3 regions of the Jeotgalicoccus sp. ATCC 8456 genome follow, and region 1 is predicted to be linked to each of the others. Evidence: riboswitches for the same ligand, from Rfam matches in the RefSeq annotation. Region 1 holds a riboswitch; each other region holds the start of a gene.
The links. A riboswitch is a leader RNA that binds a small molecule or an ion and turns the genes downstream of it on or off. The one in region 1 is predicted to bind thiamine pyrophosphate.

Region 1 (3,281 bases):
ATCGAAACTGATGATAATATTGATGCGTTAAAACATCAAAAATTTATTCATGATTTTTCATCTGACAGTGATGGTTACCATATGTTCATCGATAATAATGATATTCCTCAGTTTTTAAGATATTTGAAGATCTATAATCTCAAATCATTAAAAACAACACCACCAAAACTTGAGGATATCTTCATGAGATATTACGAGGATGCAAAATGACATATTTTAGATTGATCGGACGTAATGTGCGTTTTCAGGTCTTCTTATGGCTTCTGATTTTATGTGGTATCTCACTGTCGATACCCAGTGTATTTAACACACTATATGGGACTGAAGAAGAACGCTTAGGTATGAAAATGACCGTTGATAACCCTGCAATGGTGGCCTTAATTGGACCGATTCCAGAGGGGGATTACACATCACCGGTAATGTTTGCGCACCAAATGTTGTTAATTATGGCAATCTTCCATGGTCTGTTTAATATTTTAATCGCAAACGGAATTGGGAGAAAAGCAGAGGAAGAAGGTTTAACGGAATATATTCTAACGACAGGTACGAAGAAATCGACGATCATCAGTTCACAAATCATGTTAGGTATCATAATCAATATACTTGTCTGTTTTATCCTAGTTGTCGGATTACAACTTATCAATGTTGAAGGATTAAGCTTACCTGGAAACTTATATTACGCACTAGGTCTGAGCTTATTTGGACTCTCATTCTTTGTACTGACGCTTTCTTTCGGACAATTATTCCAAAGTGCAGATCTAACATTTGGTCTGACACTCACCGTTCTCCTTGCTTTATACCTGTACAGAGCAATGACGGATGTGGTGGATACAAGATTTTCTGTATTCTCTCCTTATCACTGGTTGTCTCGTATAGAAGCCTATGGTATAGAATCATCTGGACTATGGCTCATGCCATTCTCAATCGTCATTCTATTAGTGGCCTTAAGTTACGTATTGTTTTACAAGCGTGATTTAGGAAGCGGTTATTTTAATATCGATAAAAAACCGAAGGAAAGAAAAATCTCAAGCTACTTTAGATTAGCCTTCATCAATAGTAAGGTCTTGATGATGTCATGGATGGTGGGTCTCTTTATAGTTGGTTTATCTTACGGTTCTATTTTTGGAGATCTTGATCAAGTCATCGGTCAAAATGATATGCTTAAAGCCGCATTTGAAGGTCAAGATGGCACCATGTTTTTTATAAATTTACTATTTATAATCTCTGCACTAATTGCGACGGTACCTGCCTTAATGGTGAATGGTAGATTTTTAATAGAAGAAAAATCAGGACGTTTAGAGATGATGAACGCGGCGACGTTAAATAATAGAATTTCACTTACAACGGCATATTTAATACACTGGTTTTACGCGAACTTAGTGGGTATACTGAGTTATTTACTGACCTTAGTTGGAATGTATTTAGCTAGTATTAATGTGACAGGACTAGAGCTCACAGAAGTCGATTACATTAAAGGACTTATTAATTACAGTGCTGCAATGGTATTTATTATAGGAGTCTCTTCATTACTCATTGGTATATATGCTAGACTTCATATATTTGTCTGGATATATCTGGCATATATATTCTTGGTTAATTATTTAGGAAGTTTGATTGACTTAAATGAAAACTTCTTAAAACTGAGTCCATTTTATTACTTGAGCGATGTTCCTATAGAAGGTTTAGATGAGTTAGCAGTTGTAATTGTTACAAGTCTAGGTATTGTGATGATGCTTATCGGTTTAATATGTATAAGGAAACGGAATCTTCTTTGACACTAAAGTACAATGTGATACAATACATTTAAATAACATTTACCACTAGGGGCGCCAATTGGCTGAGATAGTGAAAACTTGTCCCTTTTTACCTGATCCAGGTTATGCTGGCGGAGGGAAGTGCGAATAAAATGAATACAGCATTCGTTTTGATAAGCCCACTTCTTTTCAGGAAGTGGGCTTATTTTTTAGGAGGAATCTAATAATGACTTTACCAACTGCGTTAACAATAGCTGGAACTGATCCAACAGGTGGGGCAGGTGTCCCTGCTGATATCAAGGCATTCTCATCAAGAGATGTATACGGCATGGCTGTTATCACCTCACTTGTTGCACAAAATACATTAGGCGTTCAGGATGTCTATAACGTACCGATAGATTTTATCGAAAAGGAACTTAAGAGTGTTTTTGATGATCAAGTGCCAAAAGCAATGAAAACGGGCATGATTGCTGAAGCCGATATGATGACCTTAATTGCAAAATACATAAGAGAATATGATATTCCTTATGTCATGGATCCTGTGATGATTGCAACAAGTGGGGACCGTTTGATGACCGCAGCATCGATGGATACGCTCATCAATACACTCATTCCGCTCGCTGATATTGTGACACCAAATCTACATGAGGCAGAGGCAATTACAGGACAGAAGATAGAAAACACATCAGATATAGAACATGCTTTAAAATTCATCGTTGATGAAATGGGGGCCAAAAGTGTCATTATTAAAGGTGGTCACTTAGACGGCGATGCGACAGACTATATGTATGATGGGGAGCGTATTACGACACTATCCAGTGAAAGAATCGACACAGATCAAACACATGGTACAGGATGTACATTTTCAGCGGTACTTACTGCAGAGCTCGCTAAGGGTAATACTAAGGAAGATGCGTTTAAAACAGCGAAGGCGTATATAACAGATGCTATTAAACATGCACCTGGTATCGGGCAAGGTAGTGGGCCGGTAAATCATTTTTCATATAAAGGAGAATAACAATGATTGAACTCTTAAGACGCATTAATCCACTCGTTCTATGTATTACCAATGATGTAGTAAAACCATTCACTGCAAATAGCCTACTTGCACTCGGTGCATCACCAATTATGAGTGGCGAGAAGAAGGAGATGGCTGACATAATTAAGCATAGTGGCGCTGTACTCATCAACATAGGAACTTGTAGTGAAGATAAAATCGAACTCTATGAAACAGCGGCAAGAGAAGCGAATCAGAGTCAAGTACCTCTGATTATAGATCCTGTTGGATATGGTGCTTCCACTTTTAGAAGAAACGTCATCAACCATATATTAGAAAACCATAAGGTCGATTTAATTAAGGGAAATACAGGAGAAATTATGGCCTTAGCAGGTTTAGATGTTGAGTCTAAAGGCGTGGACTCTATTGCAGAAGGTAAAGCAGAAGAAATCGTTAAAGTTGCCTATGATAAATTAAAGGTGCCAATTTTGGTAACCGGTGAGACCGATGCATATACCAATGGTGAAACG
Region 2 (3,281 bases), 440 kb from region 1:
CGCTTTCTTATAACGAACGGCTCTCTCAGGCAATTCAGGTATACTGTGGTTTTGTGCTTCGCGGTCGGTCATTGATGTCACTAGATTCCATCCCATGCGTCCTTTTGTTATGTGTTGCAATGTGAGTAACTGTCTTGCTGTGGTAAATGGGTTATTAAATGTACCTGAAATAGTTGAAACAAGTCCAACGTTATCTGTGACTTTACTCATAGCAGTTAATGCAATCATTGGGTCAAAATAACTCGCTGGTAATTCTGTTGGACTATCTGCGGGGAAGGCTTGTGAATCTGCGAAAAATACGGCATCAAATTTTCCGCGTTCTGCAATTTTTGCCAGATTTTCATAATATTCAATTGTCGTGAATTCATTGACACTCGAATCGTCTTCTAACCATGCTGCCTGATGGTGACCCACACCATACAATAAAATTCCTATATTTAACTGTTTAGAATTATTCATAATATATACCGCCTAGTTCATAGTAAGTCCGCCGTCTACCGTGATGTTTTGCCCTGTAACCCCATCTGCTGCCTCAGAACAAAGATAAACAACCATATTAGCAACGTCTTGTGGGGTTGTTACTTTTCTCAATGGTGTGGACTGTGCGATTAAATCAAATACTTCTGGTGTTGTGACTGCACTTGCGTCTGTTGTTTTCAGTAAACCGCCAGAAACAACATTTGCTCGGATACCATACTGTCCAAGTTCTGCTGCAACGTTTCTGGTGAACCCAATTAAAGCAGCTTTTGCAGTGGTGTACTCGTGATATGGTACTACAGGATTTTGATATAGATTAGTTCCAATACTAATAATTGCACCGTCTTTACGTTCTAAAAACTGTGGTATTACACTTTGTGATACGTTGAATGCAGCTTTTAGTGTCCCGTCTAACTGTTGCTCGTAATCTTTATAAGTCAAATCTTTGAATGATTTTTGAGCGGTTGGATCAAATTTAAAGTTAACGAGTGCATTGTTTACAACAACATCAATCTGTCCGAAATGTTCAGTTCCTTTTTAACTAACTGCTCAACTGCTTCACGGTCTGTAATGTCCGCTTGAATCGCAATGGCTTGTGCTCCAATTTCGTTTTTTAACTTCTCTGATTCTTCTTTACTGTTGTTGTAGTTAATTATGACATTAAAACCTTTTTCACTTAGTGCTTTTACGATATAGCTACCAAGTCCTCTTCCACTTCCCGTTACTAAAACTGTCCTTGTCAAATAAATCACTCCTATAATTTTTTAGAATAAAAAAATACGCAGCCTTCATAGGAAAGTTACGTACCGAGAGTAAATTATATGCCCGCAAAGACATAGATATACAACTGTATCGATGTAACACTTTCCTACGCCAGTTTTAACTGGATCAGGTTCAAAGGGTCTGAGGTTACCCTCATCTCAGTTTATAAAAACGCCCCTAGTGCGAATCTATTCTATTTAACATCATTGTATTACTTTACGAAGATACGTCAAGTAAATCACAAATTATGTGAATTGGAACAAACACAATTCAAATTCAATTCTGTAACTGTACTGCTATCTAGTTCCTATATGATTGAGTAAATGTTAAAAGATAGTTATCAGTATAATTAAAATATAATTTTATTTGCAATATTTAACTTTTTAGAGTAACTTGAAGTTATTGATTGGAAAATTAAATAGTTAAGACCACTGGAAGTGTCTTTGAAAAAGGCTGAGATTAAAGTGTAGACTTTGGGATTCCGGGAACCTGATACAGTTCATACTGGCGTAGGAAAGTGGCGAAAGTAATATGTGTTGATGCATACTTGCGCTGTTTTTCTATATAGAAAAACAGCGCTTTTTTATATTAAGGGGTGACATAATGCTTATTGCAATTACACATTTTAAGATATTAATTTCCAAGGACATTGTTCATTTCAATACGATTTCATCCTGTATCGATTATCTTTTACTTCGTACACCCATGTCCGACAACGAGTTATCATCTTTCCTTTGTCAGCTTATTCAATCAGGTTTCCCTAAAGAAAAAATCATCATTCATACTTCGACTAAATTGCTGGAATCTTTTCGTTTAACTGCCATCCACTTTAGAGAAAACGATCCAACTGCATTAACGTATAAAAAAGAACATCCGGATATTTCAGTCAGCATGTCTGCTCATTCACCTGAATCTGTCAAGAAAGCACAGGACAATCATCTCGACTTTGTATTATACGGCCATATATTTGAATCGAGTTCAAAGAAATTTTTGCCACCGCGTACACATCAAGAAGTACGTGATGCACTGTCTTATGATATTCCTGTGATAGCACTTGGCGGTATCAATTTAACAACTATCAATCAATTACCGACAGGATTCAGTGGTATCTCGGCAATTTCTGCATTTATGGATGCTTCACCCAATCAAATCACCAGGTTAAAAGAAAAAGGTCAAATATTAAATTTGATGTAAGCAAATGCTCCATAGCTTAGACATTATAAAGTGGTTAATACACTTCCCAGCTGTCGCAGTACTTAAAAATCTATCACTTGAAAGGATGAAACAATATGCAGTGCACCGTTAACGGAGAACTCCATTATTTTGAAACGGATATTACCATAGCTACCCTGCTGGACCACCTGGATGTAGATGATAATCGTATTGTAGTGGAACACAATGGGGAATTGATAAAAAAAAGTGTATTTAAACAACAAGAAGTGAAAAATAATGATCGACTTGAATTATTAGAATTTGTAGGAGGCGGATAATATGTTAGAAATTGGAGATTTAAAATTTAACTCAAGGCTATTTTTAGGTACTGGAAAGTTCTCAGATGAGAAAATACAGGCCGCTGCAATTGAAGCGTCAGGTACAGAAGTGCTGACTTTCGCTGTCAGACGTATGAACTTATTTGATAAAGACCTGCCCAACCCGCTGGCAAATATTGATTTAAGAAAATACACGACATTTCCGAATACAGCAGGGGCGAAAACAGTGGAAGAAACTGTACGCATCGCAGAAATCGCAAGACATGCGGGTGTCTGTGACATGATTAAAGTTGAGATTATTGGTGATGATAAGACATTACTGCCTGACCCAATTGCGACATACGAAGCGTGTCAAATACTGCTGGACAAAGGTTATACAGTCTGTCCATATATTTCAAACGATGTCGTGCTTGCAAAAAGACTCGAAAGACTTGGTGTTCATGCAATCATGCCGCTCGCTTCTCCTATAGGTACGGGACGCGGTATTAATAATCCATTGAATTTAAGATATATTGTAGAACAATCCAGCATCCCTGTTATTGTGGATGCAGG
Region 3 (3,281 bases), 500 kb from region 1:
ATGGCGTTAAAATTAAGACAGAGAAAGGCATTAATTTCCCAGATGTAGATATCGATTTAAACGTCTTAACAGAAAAAGATTTAGTAGACTTAGATTTTGCTAGCCAACATGCCGATTTGATCGCTTTTTCCTTCGTTAAATCAAAAGAGGATATGACTTTTATCGAATCGGTATTACAGGATAAGCTCCCTGATGACAATAAAGACATGCCTATTATTGCTAAAATCGAAACTGTAGAAGCCATAAAAGAATTCCCTAATATCATAGCCGAAGCCGCCTCACACAGACCTTTTGGTGTCATGCTCGCTCGTGGAGACCTCGCTGTAGAAATCGGCTATGAACGCTTGAGTGAAATTCAAGAAGAACTATTATGGATATGTGAGGCTGCACACATTCCAATGATTTGGGCAACTCAAGTATTAGAATCTCTGATTAAGAACGGTATCCCAACACGTTCAGAAATATCTGATGTTGTCGCAGGTGCAAGAGCAGAGTGTATTATGCTAAACAAGGGAGATTACATTGTAGAAGGTGTTAAAACAGTGAATGATATACTGATTAAGAGCGAAGACCATAACTATAAAAAAACAGCAATGTTAAGAGCCCTAAACATATCTAAGGCACTCTTTAATGAGTAAAGGATGAAAACTATGTCAACACTGAGTCATATACAAGCACCAAGCAATTTTGCCTATAAGAAAGAACAGGTCACCATTCATCTCCATTACACATTCACTTGTGATAATCGAATCTTTTTTTTCAAAACACAGTATAAAGATTTACTCAACCACACCTATAGATTGACGGTTGATGTGAACTCACCAATTGATGAGTCCGGTTTAGCGACTGACTTTATGGCTATTGACGCCTTATACCACAATAAAATCCGGCCGCTTTTAGATGGGCAGATATTAAATGAGACGCTAGTAAATATGAATACTACTGCGGAAAATATCGCACTATGGATCAGAGATGAATTTAACAAAATTTTAAAGCCGCAAGATGATTTAATTAAAGTCACCCTATACGAAAGTACGAATCACGGCGTGACTGTTACAAATTAACTTCACAAAAATGTGTAAGTGTACTATGATTGAGATAATCAAATATTGAAATCACCACCACTAGGGGTGCCTGTAAAGGCTGAGAATCACCCTTATCACCTGATCTAGATCATACTAGCGTAGGGAAGTGGCATATTTTTATATGCACACCATTCCGTTAGTGGTGTGTTTTTTTATTTGTAAAAATCACGGAGGTTTATTCTATGAAAAACAGCAATGTTTTAACTTTGACAGACGTATTGATCACAGTTGTCATCGCCTTAGTTTTTGCAGTACTTTATTCTCTCTGGGATGGTGTATATACCGTCTTGCAGCCCCTTGGTTTACACATCAATGAATTGGTCTATGGTATGTGGTTCATTGCTGCAATTGTAGCTTATTTAATTATTAGAAAACCGGGTGTCGCTTTACTTGCAGAATTTGCAGCAGCTTCTGGAGAAACGATCGTTCTGTTACAGTTCGATATCGTCTTAATCATGTATGGACTACTCCAAGGACTGGCATGTGAGATCATTTTCTTACTCTATAGATATAACAGTACTAAGTTATATGTAGCTGTACTCGCAGGTGTAGCAGCAGCCTTATCAACAATTCCGCTTGATTGGTATTATGGCTACCTTGGTCATTTAGAAACTTGGAACCTAATGCTGATGCTTATCTTCAGAATTATCAGTGGCGCAATCGTCGCCGGATGGTTAGGTCATAAACTCTATGAAGGTGTAAAAGGGACCGGTGTCTTAAAATATGTTGGTAAAAAACAAAGCGATTCGTCTGATGGTTTTTAATATGACTGATATAAATATCGAAAACCTTAAACTCAAATTCCCTGAGACAGAGCAGCTATTATTTTCAAACATCAATATAAGTGTTAAGAAAGGGGAAAAGGTGTTACTTGTCGGTCCTTCTGGCTCCGGTAAAAGCACCTTACTAAATGTGATGGGCGGATTGATTCCTAAAGTCATTCATACACCTGTAAAAGCAGATTATTTAGATATACCAAATGCTTCAAGCTACGTATTCCAAGACCCTGATGCCCAGTTCACCATGCCAACCGTTGAAGAAGAACTTGCATTTATCCTAGAAAACCAGAGGATTGCTCCTAGTCTGATGAACAACATGATGACTAACGCTTTAAAAAGAATTGGACTAGACGTACCTTTAGACTTATCAATTAATCAACTATCTGGTGGGATGAAACAAAAGCTATCTGTTGCTGCAGCACTCATACAAGAACCGGACACTTTATTTTTAGATGAACCAACAAGCATGTTAGATGATGATTCTGCAAAAAATCTTTGGGAAACGATTTTATCTATTTGGTCCGACCTAACTGTTGTGATTGTAGAACACCGAGTTGAATATATTTGGGATAAGGTCGACCGTGTCATCCTAATGAATGATGATGGAGAAATTATTCTCGATAAAGATCCAAAATTTGTACTAAGTCACCACGTTGACTTACTTAATGAATACGGCGTCTGGCATCCAATGTCGTGGAACCAAGCACCACAATTTGTACAAAGTAATAAAGACGGAGCGCCTTTATTAGAAATTAGAGATATGAAAATAGACAGACGCGGCATTGATATACTTTACATTGATCATTTACACATAAGGTCTCGGCAATGGCTTACATTAGAAGGTCCAAATGGTGCGGGTAAATCAAGTTTTCTTAGTGCATTGATGAAGTTGATTCCCCATCAAGGACAAATTATCTATAAGAATAAGCTTGTAAAGAAAACAAAGGATATCATCGGAGATGTCTACCCAGTTTTTCAAAATCCAGAACTGCAATTTATAACTCATAGAGTTTATGACGAAATATATATCAATATGGAACACCGATATGATGAGAATCTAGCAAAACAGAAGACAGAAGATATTTTAAAAATGTTTTCGCTAGAACATTCTGCCCATCTAAATCCACTAGAATTATCCACAGGGCAAAAGAGACGCTTAAGTGTGGCAACAGCATTAGGTGGCATACCTGATTTGTTGTTATTAGATGAGCCGACTTTTGGACTGGATCAAAAAAACACGTTCTTTATGCTGGAACTTTTTGATGAATTGGTTAAAGCTGGTACAACAATAATTATGATTACCCATGACGTGAATATTCAAACGCGTTATCCATCCCGTCGTTTAGAAATTCTGGATGGCATGATCCTAGAAAAGGACACACACAATGTTCGATAGCATTAAGAATAACGATACTTT

Region 2: another riboswitch for thiamine pyrophosphate. It lies ahead of JEM45_RS07410 (3-oxoacyl-ACP reductase); the one in region 1 lies ahead of thiD (bifunctional hydroxymethylpyrimidine kinase/phosphomethylpyrimidine kinase).
Region 3: another riboswitch for thiamine pyrophosphate. It lies ahead of JEM45_RS07080 (ECF transporter S component); the one in region 1 lies ahead of thiD (bifunctional hydroxymethylpyrimidine kinase/phosphomethylpyrimidine kinase).

The regions. Positions count from the first base shown of each region.
Region 1 is NZ_CP066224.1:1,868,738-1,872,018, forward strand. Features, by position in the region: gene JEM45_RS09705 (ABC transporter ATP-binding protein) at 1-210, shown strand, start outside; gene JEM45_RS09710 (ABC transporter permease) at 207-1,775, shown strand; TPP riboswitch at 1,813-1,911, shown strand; gene thiD (bifunctional hydroxymethylpyrimidine kinase/phosphomethylpyrimidine kinase) at 1,978-2,772, shown strand; gene thiM (hydroxyethylthiazole kinase) at 2,775-3,281, shown strand, end outside.
Region 2 is NZ_CP066224.1:1,429,366-1,432,646, reverse strand. Features, by position in the region: gene JEM45_RS07415 (NtaA/DmoA family FMN-dependent monooxygenase) at 1-459, opposite strand, end outside; partial or broken gene JEM45_RS07410 (3-oxoacyl-ACP reductase) at 472-1,220, opposite strand; TPP riboswitch at 1,326-1,428, opposite strand; TPP riboswitch at 1,663-1,772, shown strand; gene JEM45_RS07405 (thiamine phosphate synthase) at 1,843-2,433, shown strand; gene thiS (sulfur carrier protein ThiS) at 2,529-2,729, shown strand; gene JEM45_RS07395 (thiazole synthase) at 2,731-3,281, shown strand, end outside.
Region 3 is NZ_CP066224.1:1,365,554-1,368,834, forward strand. Features, by position in the region: gene JEM45_RS07070 (pyruvate kinase) at 1-638, shown strand, start outside; gene JEM45_RS07075 (6-pyruvoyl trahydropterin synthase family protein) at 651-1,064, shown strand; TPP riboswitch at 1,117-1,207, shown strand; gene JEM45_RS07080 (ECF transporter S component) at 1,268-1,849, shown strand; gene JEM45_RS07085 (ABC transporter ATP-binding protein) at 1,809-3,260, shown strand; gene JEM45_RS07090 (energy-coupling factor transporter transmembrane component T family protein) at 3,250-3,281, shown strand, end outside.